Regions from separate parts of the Chryseomicrobium aureum genome, predicted to be linked through region 2. Evidence: a T-box and tRNA genes for the amino acid it is inferred to sense, from the RefSeq annotation. Region 2 holds a T-box; the other regions hold tRNA genes.
What was found. A T-box is a leader RNA that pairs with one kind of tRNA and senses whether it is charged. The one in region 2 lies ahead of ACF3OH_RS08090 (valine--tRNA ligase), so its partner is inferred to be a tRNA-Val.
Positions count from the first base shown of each region.

Region 1: it encodes a tRNA-Val, which carries the amino acid that the T-box ahead of ACF3OH_RS08090 (valine--tRNA ligase) is inferred to sense. The anticodon was not compared.
Region 3: it encodes a tRNA-Val, which carries the amino acid that the T-box ahead of ACF3OH_RS08090 (valine--tRNA ligase) is inferred to sense. The anticodon was not compared.

Region 1 is NZ_CP171117.1:2,553,526-2,560,002, reverse strand. Features, by position in the region: rRNA gene ACF3OH_RS13445 (23S ribosomal RNA) at 1-2,246, shown strand, start outside; rRNA gene rrf (5S ribosomal RNA) at 2,521-2,636, shown strand; tRNA gene ACF3OH_RS13435 (tRNA-Val) at 2,640-2,715, shown strand; tRNA gene ACF3OH_RS13430 (tRNA-Thr) at 2,850-2,925, shown strand; tRNA gene ACF3OH_RS13425 (tRNA-Lys) at 2,934-3,009, shown strand; tRNA gene ACF3OH_RS13420 (tRNA-Leu) at 3,024-3,108, shown strand; tRNA gene ACF3OH_RS13415 (tRNA-Gly) at 3,132-3,206, shown strand; tRNA gene ACF3OH_RS13410 (tRNA-Leu) at 3,236-3,324, shown strand; tRNA gene ACF3OH_RS13405 (tRNA-Arg) at 3,336-3,412, shown strand; tRNA gene ACF3OH_RS13400 (tRNA-Pro) at 3,418-3,494, shown strand; tRNA gene ACF3OH_RS13395 (tRNA-Ala) at 3,516-3,591, shown strand; rRNA gene ACF3OH_RS13390 (16S ribosomal RNA) at 3,771-5,323, shown strand; tRNA gene ACF3OH_RS13385 (tRNA-Ile) at 5,413-5,489, shown strand; tRNA gene ACF3OH_RS13380 (tRNA-Ala) at 5,515-5,590, shown strand; rRNA gene ACF3OH_RS13375 (23S ribosomal RNA) at 5,701-6,477, shown strand, end outside.
Region 2 is NZ_CP171117.1:1,535,401-1,541,877, reverse strand. Features, by position in the region: gene ACF3OH_RS08105 (uroporphyrinogen-III synthase) at 1-527, shown strand, start outside; gene hemB (porphobilinogen synthase) at 533-1,513, shown strand; gene hemL (glutamate-1-semialdehyde 2,1-aminomutase) at 1,514-2,806, shown strand; T-box leader at 3,009-3,221, shown strand; gene ACF3OH_RS08090 (valine--tRNA ligase) at 3,289-5,931, shown strand; gene ACF3OH_RS08085 (bifunctional folylpolyglutamate synthase/dihydrofolate synthase) at 6,475-6,477, shown strand, end outside.
Region 3 is NZ_CP171117.1:296,678-303,154, reverse strand. Features, by position in the region: gene cdaA (diadenylate cyclase CdaA) at 1-68, opposite strand, end outside; gene ACF3OH_RS01725 (zf-HC2 domain-containing protein) at 169-834, opposite strand; gene sigW (RNA polymerase sigma factor SigW) at 834-1,424, opposite strand; gene rocF (arginase) at 1,603-2,508, opposite strand; gene ACF3OH_RS01710 (GNAT family N-acetyltransferase) at 2,579-3,154, opposite strand; tRNA gene ACF3OH_RS01705 (tRNA-Ala) at 3,223-3,295, opposite strand; tRNA gene ACF3OH_RS01700 (tRNA-Gln) at 3,300-3,374, opposite strand; tRNA gene ACF3OH_RS01695 (tRNA-Tyr) at 3,393-3,476, opposite strand; tRNA gene ACF3OH_RS01690 (tRNA-Val) at 3,488-3,563, opposite strand; gene ACF3OH_RS01685 (type I restriction endonuclease) at 3,754-4,827, shown strand; tRNA gene ACF3OH_RS01680 (tRNA-Thr) at 4,872-4,944, opposite strand; tRNA gene ACF3OH_RS01675 (tRNA-Asn) at 4,949-5,024, opposite strand; rRNA gene rrf (5S ribosomal RNA) at 5,939-6,054, opposite strand; rRNA gene ACF3OH_RS01665 (23S ribosomal RNA) at 6,101-6,477, opposite strand, start outside.

The DNA of each region.
Region 1 (6,477 bases), 1.0 Mb from region 2:
GAGTCTGAACAGGGCGAATGAGTATGGGGTCGTAGACCCGAAACCAGGTGATCTACCCATGTCCAGGATGAAGGTGAGGTAACACTCACTGGAGGTCCGAACCCACGCACGTTGAAAAGTGCGGGGATGAGGTGTGGGTAGCGGAGAAATTCCAATCGAACCTGGAGATAGCTGGTTCTCTCCGAAATAGCTTTAGGGCTAGCCTCAGATGAAGAATCTCGGAGGTAGAGCACTGTTTGGACTAGGGGCCCATCCCGGGTTACCGAATTCAGACAAACTCCGAATGCCGATGATTTGTATCTGGGAGTCAGACTGCGAGTGATAAGATCCGTAGTCAAGAGGGAAACAGCCCAGACCACCAGCTAAGGTCCCCAAGTAACCGTTAAGTGGAAAAGGATGTGGCGTTGCTTAGACAACCAGGATGTTGGCTTAGAAGCAGCCATCATTTAAAGAGTGCGTAATAGCTCACTGGTCGAGTGACGCTGCGCCGAAAATGTATCGGGGCTAAACGGTTCACCGAAGCTGTGGATGCATACCTAGGGTATGCGTGGTAGGAGAGCGTTCTAAGGGCGTCGAAGTCTGACCGGAAGGACAGGTGGAGCGCTTAGAAGTGAGAATGCCGGTATGAGTAGCGAAAGATGGGTGAGAATCCCATCCACCGTATGACCAAGGTTTCCTGAGGAAGGCTCGTCCGCTCAGGGTCAGTCGGGACCTAAGTCGAGGCCGATAGGCGTAGACGATGGACAACAGGTTGATATTCCTGTACCACCTCCCCGCCATTTGAGTGATGGGGGGACGCAGTAGGATAGGGAAGCGTGCCGTTGGATGTGCACGTTCAAGCAGTGAGGTGTGATGTGAGGCAAATCCCGCATCTATAACACCAGGCTGTGATGAGGAGGACATAGTCCGAAGTTTCTGATTTCACGCTGCCAAGAAAAGCCTCTAGCGAGGCGGGAGGTGCCCGTACCGCAAACCGACACAGGTGGTCGAGGAGAGAATCCTAAGGTGAGCGAGTGAACTCTCGTTAAGGAACTCGGCAAAATGACCCCGTAACTTCGGGAGAAGGGGTGCTCTGACAGGGTGAAAGCCCGAGAGAGCCGCAGTGAATAGGCCCAGGCGACTGTTTAGCAAAAACACAGGTCTCTGCAAAACCGTAAGGTGACGTATAGGGGCTGACGCCTGCCCGGTGCTGGAAGGTTAAGAGGAGTGCTTAGCGCAAGCGAAGGTGCGAATTGAAGCCCCAGTAAACGGCGGCCGTAACTATAACGGTCCTAAGGTAGCGAAATTCCTTGTCGGGTAAGTTCCGACCCGCACGAAAGGCGTAACGATCTGGGCACTGTCTCAACGAGAGACTCGGTGAAATTATAGTACCTGTGAAGATGCAGGTTACCCGCGACAGGACGGAAAGACCCCGTGGAGCTTTACTGTAGCCTGATATTGAACTTTGGTGCAACTTGTACAGGATAGGTAGGAGCCTAAGAGCCCGGAGCGCCAGCTTCGGAGGAGGCGTCGGTGGGATACTACCCTGGTTGTATTGAAGTTCTAACCCATGCCCGTGACCCGGGCAGGAGACAGTGTCAGGCGGACAGTTTGACTGGGGCGGTCGCCTCCTAAAGTGTAACGGAGGCGCCCAAAGGTTCCCTCAGAATGGTTGGAAATCATTCGAAGAGTGTAAAGGCAGAAGGGAGCTTGACTGCGAGACCTACAAGTCGAGCAGGGTCGAAAGACGGGCTTAGTGATCCGGTGGTTCCGCATGGAAGGGCCATCGCTCAACGGATAAAAGCTACCCCGGGGATAACAGGCTTATCTCCCCCAAGAGTCCACATCGACGGGGAGGTTTGGCACCTCGATGTCGGCTCATCGCATCCTGGGGCTGTAGTCGGTCCCAAGGGTTGGGCTGTTCGCCCATTAAAGCGGTACGCGAGCTGGGTTCAGAACGTCGTGAGACAGTTCGGTCCCTATCCGTCGTGGGCGTAGGAAATTTGAGAGGAGCTGTCCTTAGTACGAGAGGACCGGGATGGACACACCGCTGGTGTACCAGTTGTCTTGCCAAAGGCATCGCTGGGTAGCTATGTGTGGACGGGATAAGTGCTGAAAGCATCTAAGCATGAAGCCCCCCTCAAGATGAGATTTCCCATTACGCAAGTAAGTAAGATCCCTCAAAGACGATGAGGTAGATAGGTTCGGGGTGGAAGCACGGCGACGTGTGGAGCTGACGAATACTAATCGATCGAGGACTTAACCAAAAAACGAGATGTGAAGTGACCTGCGCAAGAAACTCCGAGTAGATCGGACGTGCACGAGAAGACGGTCTTCGTCTTATCGGGTGCGGCCGGTCTGGGAGCGTGTTTCTAGGTCACGGAACTCGACAACATTTAGATGTGGATTCGATTCCATATCTGAACACAATCAATTGTCATTCTATCCAGTTTTGAAAGAACAAATTTTATTGAGAAAACACTTGTAATACCGGGTGGGTTTGATATAATAAAGCTTGTCTTTCAACAAATGAATAGCCAGTCTAGTGATGACGGCGAAGAGGTCACACCCGTTCCCATACCGAACACGGAAGTTAAGCTCTTCAGCGCCGATGGTAGTTGGGGGTCTCCCCCTGTGAGAGTAGGACGTCGCTAGGCAATGGAGGATTAGCTCAGCTGGGAGAGCACCTGCCTTACAAGCAGGGGGTCGGCGGTTCGATCCCGTCATCCTCCACCATTTATTTAAAAAGTGAAATAGCCTGAGGTAGAAAGTCCGAGGAAATCAGGCGTGCACAAGAAGATGTTTCATCTTATTGGGTGCGACAGATTCCGGAGTGGGTTTCTGGGCTATGTAACTAGATTCAACACCGTGCCGGTGTAGCTCAACTGGTAGAGCAACTGACTTGTAATCAGTAGGTTGAGGGTTCAAGTCCTTTCGCCGGCACCACTTCAAGAGAGCCATTAGCTCAGTTGGTAGAGCATCTGACTTTTAATCAGAGGGTCGAAGGTTCGAGTCCTTCATGGCTCACCATTTTATATGAACATGCGGGTGTGGCGGAACTGGCAGACGCACTAGACTTAGGATCTAGCGCCGCAAGGCGTGGGGGTTCGACTCCCTTCACCCGCACCATTTTCATATGACATCTATACAATGCGGAAGTAGTTCAGTGGTAGAACACCACCTTGCCAAGGTGGGGGTCGCGAGTTCGAACCTCGTCTTCCGCTCCATTTATTTTTTTTTGCCTTACAACACCCTTGCCGGGGTGGCGGAACTGGCAGACGCACAGGACTTAAAATCCTGCGGTAGGTGACTACCGTACCGGTTCGATTCCGGTCCTCGGCACCACTTATAGTAATGCGCCCGTAGCTCAATTGGATAGAGCGTCTGACTACGGATCAGAAGGTTGTGGGTTCGACTCCTGCCGGGCGCGCCATAATACGAGAAGTAGCTCAGCTTGGTAGAGCACTTGGTTTGGGACCAAGGGGTCGCAGGTTCGAATCCTGTCTTCTCGACCATTTTTAATTTAATACCCTTTTGGGGCCTTAGCTCAGCTGGGAGAGCGCCTGCCTTGCACGCAGGAGGTCAGCGGTTCGATCCCGCTAGGCTCCACCATTGAACATTGAAAACTGAACATGCAAGACGTCAAGATAGAGCGTCACCGCCCCGACCCCCGTTGGGTGTGCGTGACGCAAACACGAATCAAGTCGCTTCCTATAAACGGTTGTGATGGACGTTCAAAAATGGACATCATTATGATGCCAGCAACAAAATGAGCTTACATTAAGTTCTCTTTTATGGAGAGTTTGATCCTGGCTCAGGACGAACGCTGGCGGCGTGCCTAATACATGCAAGTCGAGCGGATGAAGGAGGAGCTTGCTCCTCCAGATTCAGCGGCGGACGGGTGAGTAACACGTGGGCAACCTGCCCTGTAGATTGGGATAACTCCGGGAAACCGGGGCTAATACCGAATAATCCACCAGACCACATGGTCCGGTGTTGAAAGGCGGCCTCGGCTGTCACTACAGGATGGGCCCGCGGCGCATTAGCTAGTTGGTGGGGTAACGGCCCACCAAGGCGACGATGCGTAGCCGACCTGAGAGGGTGATCGGCCACACTGGGACTGAGACACGGCCCAGACTCCTACGGGAGGCAGCAGTAGGGAATCTTCCACAATGGACGAAAGTCTGATGGAGCAACGCCGCGTGAGTGAAGAAGGTTCTCGGATCGTAAAACTCTGTTGTGAGGGAAGAACAAGTACCGGAGTAACTGCCGGTACCTTGACGGTACCTCATTAGAAAGCCACGGCTAACTACGTGCCAGCAGCCGCGGTAATACGTAGGTGGCAAGCGTTGTCCGGAATCATTGGGCGTAAAGCGCGCGCAGGCGGTCCCTTAAGTCTGATGTGAAAGCCCACGGCTCAACCGTGGAGGGTCATTGGAAACTGGGGGACTTGAGTGCAGAAGAGGAAAGCGGAATTCCAAGTGTAGCGGTGAAATGCGTAGAGATTTGGAGGAACACCAGTGGCGAAGGCGGCTTTCTGGTCTGTAACTGACGCTGAGGCGCGAAAGCGTGGGGAGCAAACAGGATTAGATACCCTGGTAGTCCACGCCGTAAACGATGAGTGCTAAGTGTTAGGGGGTTTCCGCCCCTTAGTGCTGCAGCTAACGCATTAAGCACTCCGCCTGGGGAGTACGGTCGCAAGACTGAAACTCAAAGGAATTGACGGGGGCCCGCACAAGCGGTGGAGCATGTGGTTTAATTCGAAGCAACGCGAAGAACCTTACCAGGTCTTGACATCCCGCCGACCGCCTAGGAGACTAGGCCTTCCCTTCGGGGACGGCGGTGACAGGTGGTGCATGGTTGTCGTCAGCTCGTGTCGTGAGATGTTGGGTTAAGTCCCGCAACGAGCGCAACCCTTGATCTTAGTTGCCAGCATTCAGTTGGGCACTCTAAGGTGACTGCCGGTGACAAACCGGAGGAAGGTGGGGATGACGTCAAATCATCATGCCCCTTATGACCTGGGCTACACACGTGCTACAATGGATGGTACAAAGGGCTGCGAACCCGCGAGGGGGAGCCAATCCCATAAAACCATTCTCAGTTCGGATTGTAGGCTGCAACTCGCCTACATGAAGCTGGAATCGCTAGTAATCGTGGATCAGCATGCCACGGTGAATACGTTCCCGGGCCTTGTACACACCGCCCGTCACACCACGAGAGTTTGTAACACCCGAAGTCGGTGGGGTAACCTTTATGGGGCCAGCCGCCGAAGGTGGGACAGATGATTGGGGTGAAGTCGTAACAAGGTAGCCGTATCGGAAGGTGCGGCTGGATCACCTCCTTTCTAAGGATTATTTCGGAACAGACCCTCGGGTCTTGACTTGACGTCTTGCAGTTCAGTTTTGAATGTTCAACTACAATTGCATTCTTTTGGGGCCTATAGCTCAGCTGGTTAGAGCGCACGCCTGATAAGCGTGAGGTCGATGGTTCGAGTCCATTTAGGCCCACCATTTTTTTAATTAGATACCCATTCTCGGGGCCTTAGCTCAGCTGGGAGAGCGCCTGCCTTGCACGCAGGAGGTCAGCGGTTCGATCCCGCTAGGCTCCACCAATTCTTGTTCTTTGAAAACTGGATAGAACGACATTGATTGTAACAAACACAACGTCAAGTAATTGACGTGTGACCTTAAAGTCTCTTCTTTAGTGGAGAGCACTAACTTAGGTTAAGTTAGGAAGGGCGCACGGTGGATGCCTTGGCACTAGGAGCCTATGAAGGACGGCACTAACACCGATATGCTTCGGGGAGCTGTAAGTGAGCTTTGATCCGGAGATTTCCGAATGGGGAAACCCAGCACGCGTAATGGCGTGTTACCTTCCAGTGAATACATAGCTGGTCGGAGGCAGACCCAGGGAACTGAAACATCTAAGTACCTGGAGGAAGAGAAAGAAAAATCGATTCCCTGAGTAGCGGCGAGCGAAACGGGAAGAGCCCAAACCAAGAGGCTTGCCTCTTGGGGTTGTAGGACACTCTATACGGAGTTACAAAGGCAAGGGGTAGACGAAGCGGTCTGGAAAGGCCCACGACACGAGGTAAGAGTCCTGTAGTCCAAACCCATTGCCCTCCAGAGTGGATCCTGAGTACGGCGGAACACGTGAAATTCCGTCGGAATCCGGGAGGACCATCTCCCAAGGCTAAATACTCCCTAGTGACCGATAGTGAACCAGTACCGTGAGGGAAAGGTGAAAAGCACCCCGGAAGGGGAGTGAAAGAGATCCTGAAACCGTGTGCCTACAAGTAGTTAGAGCCCGTTAATGGGTGATAGCGTGCCTTTTGTAGAATGAACCGGCGAGTTACGATTCCATGCAAGGTTAAGTCGAGGAGACGGAGCCGCAGCGAAAGCGAGTCTGAACAGGGCGAATGAGTATGGGGTCGTAGACCCGAAACCAGGTGATCTACCCATGTCCAGGATGAAGGTGAGGTAACACTCACTGGAGGTC
Region 2 (6,477 bases):
CGGCTGTTCATGCGTTTTTTGACCAATTAGAAACGCCTTTCACCGGTAAGTTTGCCGTCGTCGGATCAAAGACAGAAAAAGCACTGCAATCCCATGGCTACGAAGCAAGCTTTAAACCATCAGTTTACAGTGCAGATGTATTTGTCGAAGAATGGAATGCAAGTCAACCCAATGATTGTCGTGTGGGATTTGTAAAAGGCAATCTTGCAAAGCCGACAATCGAACAAGGTCTTCATTCTAGTGTTGATTTTGTCGTAGTCTACGAGACGACTTCTGTTCCACAAAATGTTCTTACAATCAATGACTGGATCGCACAGCATCACCAAGTGACGCTTGTCTTTGCGAGTCCTTCTGCAGTGCGTTCATACACACAAGCAGGAGGCTCCATAACAGACAAAGTCATTTTCTGTGCCATCGGTCATATTACAAAAAAAGCGCTTGAAGACGCGGGAATGACTGTCCACGTGATGCCTGAGCGCTATACATTGGAAGACGTCGTGAATGCGCGTCTTCATTACAAGGAGTGAATGCCATGCAACCGACTTTTAAACGTCACCGCAAACTGCGTACATCTGCAGCCATGCGTGCATTAGTAAAAGAAACGTATCTTCATAAAGAAGACTTAATTTATCCTTTATTCGTCGCTGAGGGCGAAAATCGCAAAACCGAAGTGTCATCGATGCCAGGTGTTTTCCAATTTTCTTTAGACCGTCTAGGCGAAGAACTCGATGAAATCGTAGAACTTGGTATTCAGTCCATCATCTTATTCGGCCTTCCTGCTGAGAAAGATGAAATGGGAACAGGTGCCTATCACAATCACGGAATCATCCAAGAAGCGACGCGCTTTGTAAAAGAACGCCACCCACAATTACTTGTCATCGCGGATACGTGTTTATGTGAATACACGAGCCACGGTCATTGTGGAGTCGTCGATGAATCGGAACGTATCGTCAATGATGCGTCGTTAAATCTACTCGCGAAGACGGCTGTCAGCCAAGCGGAAGCCGGAGCTGACATTATTGCACCTTCGAACATGATGGACGGGTTTGTCGCTGTGATTCGTAAAGCACTTGACGATGCAGGATTCGAAGACATTCCCATCATGTCGTATGCTGTAAAATATGCATCAGGATACTATGGACCGTTCCGCGAAGCAGCAGATGGTGCACCAAAGTTTGGTGACCGTAAAACGTATCAAATGGATTATGCGAATCGTTTAGAAGCGCTTCGTGAAGCACAGTCCGATGTGGAAGAAGGCGCAGACTTCCTAATTGTGAAGCCTGCACTGAGCTATTTAGATATAATTCGTGATGTCCGCAATGCACATGACCTGCCAATTGTTGCGTACAACGTAAGTGGCGAGTATGCGATGGTCAAGGCAGCAGCAATCAACGGATGGATTGATGAAAAGTCTGTCGTGCTTGAAACGATGACAGGAATGAAACGCGCAGGTGCAGATCTTATTCTGACGTACCACGCGAAAGACGTAGCAAAATGGCTGGAGGAGAAGTAAATGGCAAAAACCTATACAAAATCTCAGCACGCATTTGAAGAAGCAAAAGATTTGATGCCAGGGGGCGTAAACAGCCCTGTTCGTGCGTTTAAATCGGTCAATATGGACCCGATCTTTATGGAAAAAGGAAAAGGCGCGATCGTGACGGATATCGATGGCAATGACTACATCGATTATGTATTATCATGGGGTCCACTGATTCTAGGTCATACAAATGAAAAAGTTGTGGCTGAAATTCAACGTGTTGCTGAACTTGGTTCAAGCTTTGGTGCATCGACGCTGATTGAAAACGAGATGGCGAAACTTGTGATGGATCGTGTACCGTCAATCGAAATGATTCGCATGGTGTCGTCTGGAACAGAAGCAACAATGTCAGCTCTTCGTTTAGCTCGAGGGTTCACTGGCCGCAACAAGATTTTAAAATTCGAAGGTAGCTACCACGGACATGGCGATAGCTTATTGATCAAGGCTGGTTCCGGTGTTGCGACTCTTGGACTTCCCGATTCACCGGGAGTGCCAGAATCTGTTGCAAAAAACACGTCAACAGTGCCATTCAACGATTTAGAGGCTGTAAAAGAAGCGTTTAAACATTTTGGTGACGATATCGCTGCCGTTATCACAGAACCGGTTGCAGGGAACATGGGTGTCGTTCCACCACAACCTGGATTTTTAGAAGGCTTGCGTGCCATCACAGAAGAAAATGGCGCATTGTTGATTTTTGATGAAGTCATGACTGGCTTCCGTGTAGATTACGGTTGTGCACAGGGCTACTACGGGTTAAAACCTGATATCACGTGTCTAGGAAAAGTAATCGGAGGCGGCCTTCCAGTAGGCGCATTCGGTGGACGTCGTGACATTATGGAACAAATCGCTCCAGCAGGTTCTGTCTACCAAGCAGGTACTCTTTCAGGAAATCCACTTGCGATGGCAGCTGGTTATGCGACATTGTCTCAGCTGACTCCAGACAGCTATACGTATTTCCAAAAGCTTGGGGACCGTTTAGAGCAAGGATTCCGCGCAGTAGCAACGGAATTTGATATTCCGCACACGGTGAACCGTGCAGGCTCGATGATCGGATTCTTCTTCACAAACGAAGACGTGACGAACTACGACAAAGCAAAAACGTCAGACTTAGGCTTGTTTGCAGATGTATACCGTTTGATGGCGGAGCAAGGTGTCTACTTGCCACCTTCTCAGTTCGAAGGATTGTTCCTCTCAACTGCGCACACGGAAGAGCATATCGATAAAACGATTGACGCATTCCGCGAAACATTCAAACAATTGAAATCATAAATTTTTGACCCCTGGGGTTGTCTCACTTGTGAAGTTAACTAGTCACGAGACAATCCCAGGGGTTTTAAATTTCCATTTCGCTGCATAGGATACGGCAGGGAGGGGAATAATGGACAAAACTTGGTCAGAACACGAAACATTTGGGCTCGCCGATTCACTCTTGACGGCACCCGTGCGATTCCTTACAATAAGGACATATACAATAAATGCATCGAACGGGAAGAGTAATGATTTCCTTGATCTGTAGAGAGAAGGCCATTTGGTGAAAGGTCTTCGGTCAAGCGTCATGAAGGTAGCCCAGGAGCAGCTGTCGTGAACTTACAGTAGTGACAGCCGGTGAAGAGCCGTTAGTGAATGAAGTGCATGCTTCGGCATGAAGTAAAGGTGGTACCGCGACTATACCCTCGTCCTTTTTCCTAAGGACGGGGGTTTTTTGTATTCTCCGACCGCTTCATTCACACAAACCAAAAGGAGTGACGTACATGACAAACGAAATCGAAATGCCGACAAAGTACGATCCGCAATCGATCGAACAAGGCCGCTATGACTGGTGGTTGAAAGGGAAATACTTCGAAGCACATCCAGAGAGAGATAAAGAGCCCTACACAATCGTGATTCCACCGCCAAACGTAACAGGGAAGCTACACCTTGGACACGCTTGGGATACGACGCTACAAGATATCATCATTCGTATGAAACGTATGCAAGGCTATGATGCATTATGGCTTCCTGGAATGGACCATGCGGGTATCGCGACACAAGCTAAAGTTGAAGAAAAACTTCGCGCGGAAGGCAAGACACGTTATGACCTTGGTCGCGAGGCATTTGTCGAAGAAACTTGGAAGTGGAAAGAAGAATACGCAGGTCACATACGCTCACAATGGTCGAAGCTTGGTCTCGGTCTCGATTACTCACGTGAACGTTTCACACTTGATGAAGGCCTATCTCACGCAGTACGCGAAGTATTCGTAAAGCTATACGAAAAAGACTTGATCTACCGCGGTGAGTACATCATCAACTGGGACCCAGCGACGAAAACGGCATTATCGGATATCGAAGTTATTCATAAAGAAATAGAGGGTGCCTTCTATCATATGCATTACCCGCTAACAGATGGAACTGGTTCGATCGATGTTGCAACGACGCGTCCTGAGACGATGCTTGGGGATACTGCGGTCGCAGTTCACCCAGAAGATGAGCGCTACAAGCATTTGATTGGCAAAACTGTAACACTGCCAATCGTTGGACGTGAAATCCCGATTGTGGCAGATGACTACGTAGACATGGAATTCGGAAGCGGTGCTGTAAAAATCACACCTGCACACGACCCAAATGACTTCGAAATCGGTAACCGCCACAACTTGGAGCGCGTTCTAGTCATGAACGAAGATGGATCTATGAACGGCAATGCTGGTAAATACGAAGGCTTGGACCGTTTCGAATGCCGTAAGCAAATCGTCAAAGATCTACAAGAGATGGATGTTCTTTTCAACATCGAAACGCACGTTCACTCCGTTGGTCATTCGGAGCGAAGTGGGGCAGTTGTTGAGCCTTACCTATCTACACAATGGTTCGTTCGCATGAAGCCACTAGCGCAACAAGCCATGGACATTCAAGATACAGACGGCAAAGTGAACTTTGTTCCGGACCGTTTCGAAAACACGTACATGCGCTGGATGGAAAACCTCCACGACTGGTGTATTTCTCGTCAACTCTGGTGGGGCCATCGCATTCCAGCTTGGTACCACAACGAGACAGGTGAAGTTTTCGTAGGACACGAAGCGCCTGCAGACCTTGAAAACTGGCGCCAAGAAGACGATGTACTCGACACGTGGTTCTCCTCTGCACTATGGCCGTTTTCAACGATGGGCTGGCCGGATTCCGACAACGAAGAGTTCAAGAAGTATTACCCGACGAACACATTAGTTACAGGCTATGACATCATCGCCTTTTGGGTATCGCGTATGATTTTCCAAGGTGTAGAATTTACAGGCACACGCCCATTCCAAGACGTATTGATTCACGGTCTTGTACGTGACGCGGAAGGCCGCAAGATGTCGAAGTCTCTTGGTAACGGCGTTGACCCGATGGATGTCATCGAACAGTACGGTGCGGATGCACTTCGCTACTTCTTATCAACAGGTTCATCACCAGGACAAGACCTTCGCTACTCAACGGAGAAAGTAGAAGCCGTATGGAACTTTGCGAACAAGATTTGGAATGCTTCTCGTTTCGCCCTCATGAACATGGATGGCATGAAATATGAAGAAATCGATTTAACGGGTGAAAAATCAGTTGCAGATGCATGGATTTTGACGCGTTTGAACGAGACAATCGAAACCGTAACACGCTTGTCTGATCGCTATGAGTTCGGGGAAGTGGGCCGTGCCCTCTACAACTTCATCTGGGATGACTTCTGTGATTGGTACATTGAGATGGCGAAACTGCCACTGTACGGTGAAGACGAAGCAGCGAAGAAGATGACGCGTTCAGTCCTTGCGTACGTACTCGACCAAACAATGCGCTTGTTGCACCCATTCATGCCTTTCATCACGGAAGAAATCTGGCAGAACTTGCCGCACAAAGGCGAGTCCATCGTTACAGCAAGCTGGCCAACAGTACGTGACGACTTGAACTTCCCAGAGCAAGCAGAAGAAATGAAACTTCTTTCGGAAATCATTCGTTCGGTTCGTACAATCCGTGCAGAGGTGCAGACACCAATGAGCAAAAAAGTACCGCTGATCCTATCTGCGAAAGATGAAAAAGCACTGGCGACTCTAGAAAACAACGCTGCCTACATCGAGAAATTCTGTAACCCAGAAACACTTGAAATCGGCTTACGTCTAGATGCACCAGAAAAAGCAATGTCTGCTGTTGTTACAGGAGCTGAACTGTTCTTACCACTACAAGGGTTGATCGATATCGACGCTGAACTTGCGCGACTTGAAAAAGAACTTGCGAAGTGGGAAAAAGAAGTGAAACTCGTTCAGGGCAAACTTTCAAACGAACGCTTTGTTTCAAAAGCACCAGAAGCTGTTGTAGCAGAAGAACGTGCTAAAGAAGCGGACTACCTCGAAAAACGCGACACAGTCATCAAGCGTTTAGAAGAATTGAAGAATCTATAATTTGATATGAACCCCTGGGGTTGCCTCTTACCAAGTAAACTTGGCAAGTGAGACAAATCCAGGGGTGTTTTTTATTTCGTTTTTTTGATTTTTTTCTTTTCTAGGTACCTGTCCTTTTCTAGGTACCTGTCCCAAAAACAATTCTGACATTCATGACTATTCACTAGATATACATTCTGAGGTCGCATTCTTATGTTAATTACTGACTATTTATAAATTGTGTTGGAATTGTGCGGGTACCAGGTACCTTTTGGGAACTGTTGGTAATCGTTGAATGAATAGTGAAGGGAACCTTTCAAATGAAGTTGAGTGGAATGGAGGGGTTGACTCCAGTGGGATTCCAGTCTGCCGTGAGATCCCGCAGGAGCCTGCGACGAGGAAGCTCACGCAGCGCCCGCGGAAAGCAGCCCCGCAGTGGAACTCAACGTTTCAAAGTCGGAGTTTCTAGAGTGGCGTTCTGCACATCTAAAGTGTGACATTTCGTGTCTCAAATTGTTATACTAAATCTGATAAGAATTCACCCACCAAGAGGAGACCAAATGCATG
Region 3 (6,477 bases), 1.2 Mb from region 2:
AGGACGTCTAGAATCGTAATAAGCAATTCAATGGGTTCACTGTTTTGTAGTTGCATCAAAAAGTCCATGTGGCCACCCCACTTTCACTGTATGCATATGGCACTAGTATACCATAGATGCGTATAGAAAAAACTCCCGTACCTCATAGGAGATGCGGGAGTTCTTCATTTAATTACTAGAATCGTCACTACCTGTGATCCAGTTTTCGACACCTTGATAGCCAGACTTCATTTTGAACCATAACCATTCAAAGATACGGTCGATTTCTTCAATTTCTCCTGTGACCACCGCTGTGGATGCCATTAAGGAAGATGTCTCAATCTCATCTTCATTGATGATGCGACCGTTGATGACCGTCAAATTCCCTTCAATGGTTCCTTCCACACGAATATCACCATTTCGGACGACAAAATCGCCTTCTACAACTTCTCCCTCTGGAATGATCACAGTGTCGCCTTCTACTAGTATATTATCGGCTTTCGTAAATGCGAACTGTTGGTCATTCGAGAAGTTGCCAAAGAACATGGCACTCATAAAGACTAAAAATACTGCGGCTGCTGATACTATTGGATAACGTCTAAACCAGTTTTGTGGTCCGGCTGAAACGTTGCGTTTTGGTAGTGTGGCCATGATGTTTGACGTCAAATCTGGTGGTGGTGTGACCGGCTGAGCACTCTTCATAAACGCAACAACGTCACTAAGTTCGTGCATATGCGCTTGACATGCCTCACAGCTCTTCAAGTGGGCTTTCAGCTCTTTTTCTTCATCAGGCTGAATATCCCCATCTAGATAGGCATGCATTAGTTCAATGTATTTCTCGTGGCATGCACCCATCATCGTTTCCCTCCTACCTCCGTCATCGGGAGCTGACTCATCTGTTTGCGGAGCGCTTCCCGCCCTCGGTGAATCCGTGTTTTCACTGTACCGAGAGGGAGATCTAAAATTTCACTGATTTCTTGTAGCGGTAATTCTTCCATGTACTTCAAGACGATGACCGATCGATACTTATCTGGTAAGCGGCTGATTTCATACTGGACACGCTCTTGCATCTCCATTTTCTCCAACTGCTCTACAGGAAGTGCTCCGCTCGCTGCGACTTGTGAGTACATATCGAGACCATCTGTTCCCGGAACTTGGGCATCTAAATGATAGTCTGGTTTCTTTTTACGAATTCGGTCGATACAAAGATTCGTTGCGATGCGAAAAATCCATGTAGAAAATTTTCGCTTCTGATCGAATGAATGCAAATTAATGAAAGCCCGTAAAAAAGCTTCTTGGGTAATATCTTCGGCTTCGTGTTTGTTGCCAAGCATACGATAGCACACTTGATAAAGGCGTGCTTGGTACAAATCCACGATTTCTGTATAGGCATCTTGATTCCCGTTTAACACTTGTTTGATTCTCTTGTTGACGATAGCATCCATGCTCTACTTTCCCCTCCGCCTCTGCGGTTCTATAATCTATACGGTCCGTGGTATCAATAGGTTTCACTTTTTCTTTATTATTTTATTGTAACAAATTTTGACAGACCTTAGGGGACGAATTATTCATATAGTGCATGAAAAAAGTCCCCTTCTTTTAAGAAGAGGACGAATGACTTTTTTATACGAGGCTTTCTCCGAAAAGTGAGCCCATTAATGCAACTGCAACATCCGCAGTCTTGTTTTTCTCATCAAGAATCGGGTTCACTTCCACAAACTCGGCTGATGTAATCAAGTTTGAAGATGCTAACATTTCCATCGCTAGATGACTTTCACGATAGCTGATTCCACCTGGTACAGGCGTCCCAACTCCCGGTGTATAGAGTGGGTCAAGTCCGTCTAAATCTAGAGACAAGTGGACGCCATCCACTTCACGGTCACGTAGGTACCACATCGCTTGGTTCATCACTTCTGTCATCCCTAATTTATCGATTTCGTGCATCGTAAATACTTTCATACCTTTTTCTTTGATCAAGTCACGCTCACCTGGGTCAACTGAACGTGCACCGATGATGACGATGTTTTCTGGTTTCACTTTTGGCGCGTATCCATGAATGTTGACAAGTTTGTCATGACCAAGGCCCATACTTACAGCAAGTGGCATCCCGTGAATGTTCCCTGACGGCGAAGTCTCTTCTGTATTCATGTCGGCGTGCGCATCGTACCAGATCACACCTAGGTTCTCGTAATTCTTTGCAAGACCTGCAAGCGTCCCAATGGCAATACTGTGGTCGCCACCAAGAACTAATGGGAATCGGTTGTTGCTTAGAACTTCACTCACTTTGTCAGCAAGCTTTGTGCTTGTTTCAATGACTTCTGGTAAGTTGCGAAGCTTTGTATTTGTATCATGGCCAGCGTTTGTCTGATCAATCGAAATATCGCCTTCATCTCGTACGTCATGCCCAAGAGCTTCTAGACGTTGAATCGCTCCAGCATATCGCATTGCGCTTGGTCCCATGTCGACACCGCGACGATTTTGACCAAAATCCATAGGTACTCCAATTACGGACATCTCTAATTTATTCATGATTTTATGCCTCCTCAATTCGTTATGTCTATTGTAACTGCTTACATAACGATGGCTCAACCGCGCAAAATCACGTATATTTATTCATCTTCTCAAGTAATCTCTTCTTTGCTTCCGGCCATTCAGCATCAATCATGGAATACAAATAAGTGTCCCGAGGTTTTCCGGTACTCCGTATCTTTTCATTGCGAAGAAAACCCTCTTTTACGAATCCAATTCGTTCAATTGCTCTTTGTGATGCTTCGTTTTCAGCATCCGTTCGAATTTGTACGCGCATGAGTCCGAGCTCCTCGAATGCATACTGTAGAAGAAGATACTTACACGTCGTATTGACATGCGTGCGTTGATAAGGCTTTGCGTAAATCGTCGCCCCTATCTCTGCTGCTTTATGTTTGAGGTCTATATCATACAGACGTGTAGTACCAATCACCTTTTTTGCCCTTTCATCTATCACTGCAAACACCAAGACATCCTTCTCAGTTTCCATACGATCAATCGCATAGTTAAGCCACCCCTGTAATTGCTCTTTACGCTCCACTTTGGTGAGCATGTGTACATACACTTCCGGCTCAAATGTCTCCCATAAGGCGTCGCCATCTTTTTTGGTTAAAGGACGAAGGGTTACCCCATTTAGTGTTTTTTGCATTCCGATTCCCCCTTTTTTATATAGAAAAAAAACACCCACTTCTTTAAAAAAGAAATGAGTGCTTGTTATGGAGCCTAGCGGGATCGAACCGCTGACCTCCTGCGTGCAAGGCAGGCGCTCTCCCAGCTGAGCTAAGGCCCCAGAATGGCTGGGGTACTAGGATTCGAACCTAGGCATGACGGAATCAAAATCCGTTGCCTTACCGCTTGGCTATACCCCAATGCGTTGTATAAATAAATGGTGGAGGGGGACGGATTCGAACCGCCGAACCCGAAGGAGCGGATTTACAGTCCGCCGCGTTTAGCCACTTCGCTACCCCTCCAGAGGTCTATATGGTGGAGGATGACGGGATCGAACCGCCGACCCCCTGCTTGTAAGGCAGGTGCTCTCCCAGCTGAGCTAATCCTCCAGTATGTCGCTGTTTCACAGGACAAGAATTATTGTAGCATGTTGAAAAAGGTCGTGCAAGGGTTTTAAGAAATAGTTTTCTACATTTTACAATGTTTTATACAGTATTAAATTATCTAGTACACATTTCCTAATATTTCCGTTAAACTATAATTAACAGAATTTTAAATATATTTTAATAGGAGGAATTTATGGAGAAGTTTCACGAACAGCTTCATGGTTTAGGAAAGAGAATTGAACAACTTAAAGATTCTATTTCTACAGAGGAAGCAACTAAGACTGCTATTATAATGCCTTTCTTTCAAATGCTTGGATATGATGTCTTTAATCCTTTAGAGTTTAGTCCTGAATTTATAGCTGATGTAGGAATCAAAAAGGGAGAGAAAGTTGATTACGCGATTCTCAATGAAGGTAAACCAGTAATACTAATCGAATGTAAAAGCATAAATGCTCCACTCACAAAACATGATTCTCAACTTTTTCGATATTTTGGAACCACTACTGCCAAATTCTCTATTTTAACAAATGGAATCGAATATAAGTTTTTTACAGATTTAGTTGAACCAAATAAAATGGATACTTCTCCATTCTTCACTTTTAACATTCTTGATTTGAAAGAACCTCACCTTCAAGAGATTGCTAAGTTTCGAAAAGATGCATTTGACGTAGATAATATCACCAGCACTGCATCAGAATTAAAATACTTGAATGCTTTAAAGACATATTTAAATACACAGTTTAATTTGCCGTCTGATCCTTTTGTGAAATTCTTAGTAAATGAAATCTATGATGGAGTTAAAACCAAAAGTACTTTAGAAAAGTTTACACCTATTATTCAAAAAGGATTAAAACAAATTATTAATGAAATGGTAAGTCAAAAGCTTAACGCTGCGTTAAAGTCTACTGGAGATAAAATCGAAGAACAGTTTGTAACAGAAGTTGCTATAACTACTGCGGATGGTAAAGAGACAATCGTTACAACAAACGAGGAGCTAGAAGCATATTCAGTGGTCAGAGTGGCTCTAAAAGAGTTTGTTGATCCTGAAAGAATTTACTATAGAGATAACAAATCTTATTTTAATATTTTGTTAGATGATAATATTAGAAAATGGTTAATGCGGATTTATTTCGAAAAAAATAGAAACTATATTGTATTAAATGATGGCACTGGTGATGCTGCTAAAACAATAATAGAATTTAACAGACCTATTGATTTGTTCGATCACAAAGAAAGCTTTAATAAAGTTCTTACTACTTTTCTATAAACAAAAACGACTATCCATAATCAAATCGGATAGTCGTTTCTTTAAGCTTCCAGCCGGGATCGAACCGACGACCTCATCCTTACCATGGATGCGCTCTACCTACTGAGCTATGGAAGCAAAATGGCTCCGAAGGCAGGACTCGAACCTGCGACCTGCCGGTTAACAGCCGGATGCTCTACCAACTGAGCTACTTCGGAACAGTACTTTTCTATTATATCAATTAGGTGGGGCAGGTCAACGGAAAGTTCATGAAAAAAGTCAGATCCATCTTACGGTGCTTGTTCTAAAGATCAAAGTAAGATGGCATCAGTATGACGGAGGGTTCTTGAGAGAGCCAGATCCATCTTATGAAGTTTACTCTAAAGATCAAAATAAGATGGCATCGGTATAGCGCAATGTATTTCAAAAAGCCAGATCCATCTTACGATGCTTGTTCTAAAGATCAAAGTAAGAACGAAGAGGATAGGTGGAGGTGTTTCTTAGCTGTCAATCCCTCCATCCAGGCCGCCATTTCCTGGGTGAGTTTCCCCGAGCCTCCCCACGTAAGCTGAAAGAAGAGCACTTTCATCTTCGTTGCCGGGTCTCGGGAAAACTCAGATGGCCCGGGAAATGACGACCTGGACTCCGGGATTGATTGCCACTGAGAAGTTATCACTCTCAAATTCTTATTTAAACTTTGTAGACTGGCGTTCGACCACTGACAGATCAGTACTTACTAGAAAGGCATTTGGACATCTAACGTCTTCCTAGAAACGCATTCTGTTATCAGGCTCTTGCCAGAAAGAGCTCTTTGACATTTCAGGTCTTACTAGTAAGGGTTTTGTGGCTGAGCGAGCATTCTGGAGCAAGTAATGTGTTTTCTAAGGCAAGTAACTTGATTTCTACAACAAGTGACCTATTTTCTGCAGCAAGTAAACCGATTTCTACACCCGAAGTCGTTTTATGGAAACTATTTTAGATGTAGAGTTAGTTGGATGCAGTCGTTCCTACAAGAAGGTCTTGTCTTGGACGGATGGGTCGTACTGGAGAGGGTCGGCGCCGGAAAAGATTATGTCTACTTTTTCGCACACAAAAAAGGCCACCCCTGACGGGATGACCTTCTTCTCTTGTTGCCCAGCGACGTCCTACTCTCACAGGGGGAGACCCCCAACTACCATCGGCGCTGAAGAGCTTAACTTCCGTGTTCGGTATGGGAACGGGTGTGACCTCTTCGCCATCATCACTAGACCTTGAGCCTGTTCGCTCAAAACTGGATAGAACTCCATTGATTTTTTTGGTTAAGTCCTCGATCGATTAGTATTCGTCAGCTCCACACGTCGCCGTGCTTCCACCCCGAACCTATCTACCTCATCGTCTTTGAGGGATCTTACTTACTTGCGTAATGGGAAATCTCATCTTGAGGGGGGCTTCATGCTTAGATGCTTTCAGCACTTATCCCGTCCACACATAGCTACCCAGCGATGCCTTTGGCAAGACAACTGGTACACCAGCGGTGTGTCCATCCCGGTCCTCTCGTACTAAGGACAGCTCCTCTCAAATTTCCTACGCCCACGACGGATAGGGACCGAACTGTCTCACGACGTTCTGAACCCAGCTCGCGTACCGCTTTAATGGGCGAACAGCCCAACCCTTGGGACCGACTACAGCCCC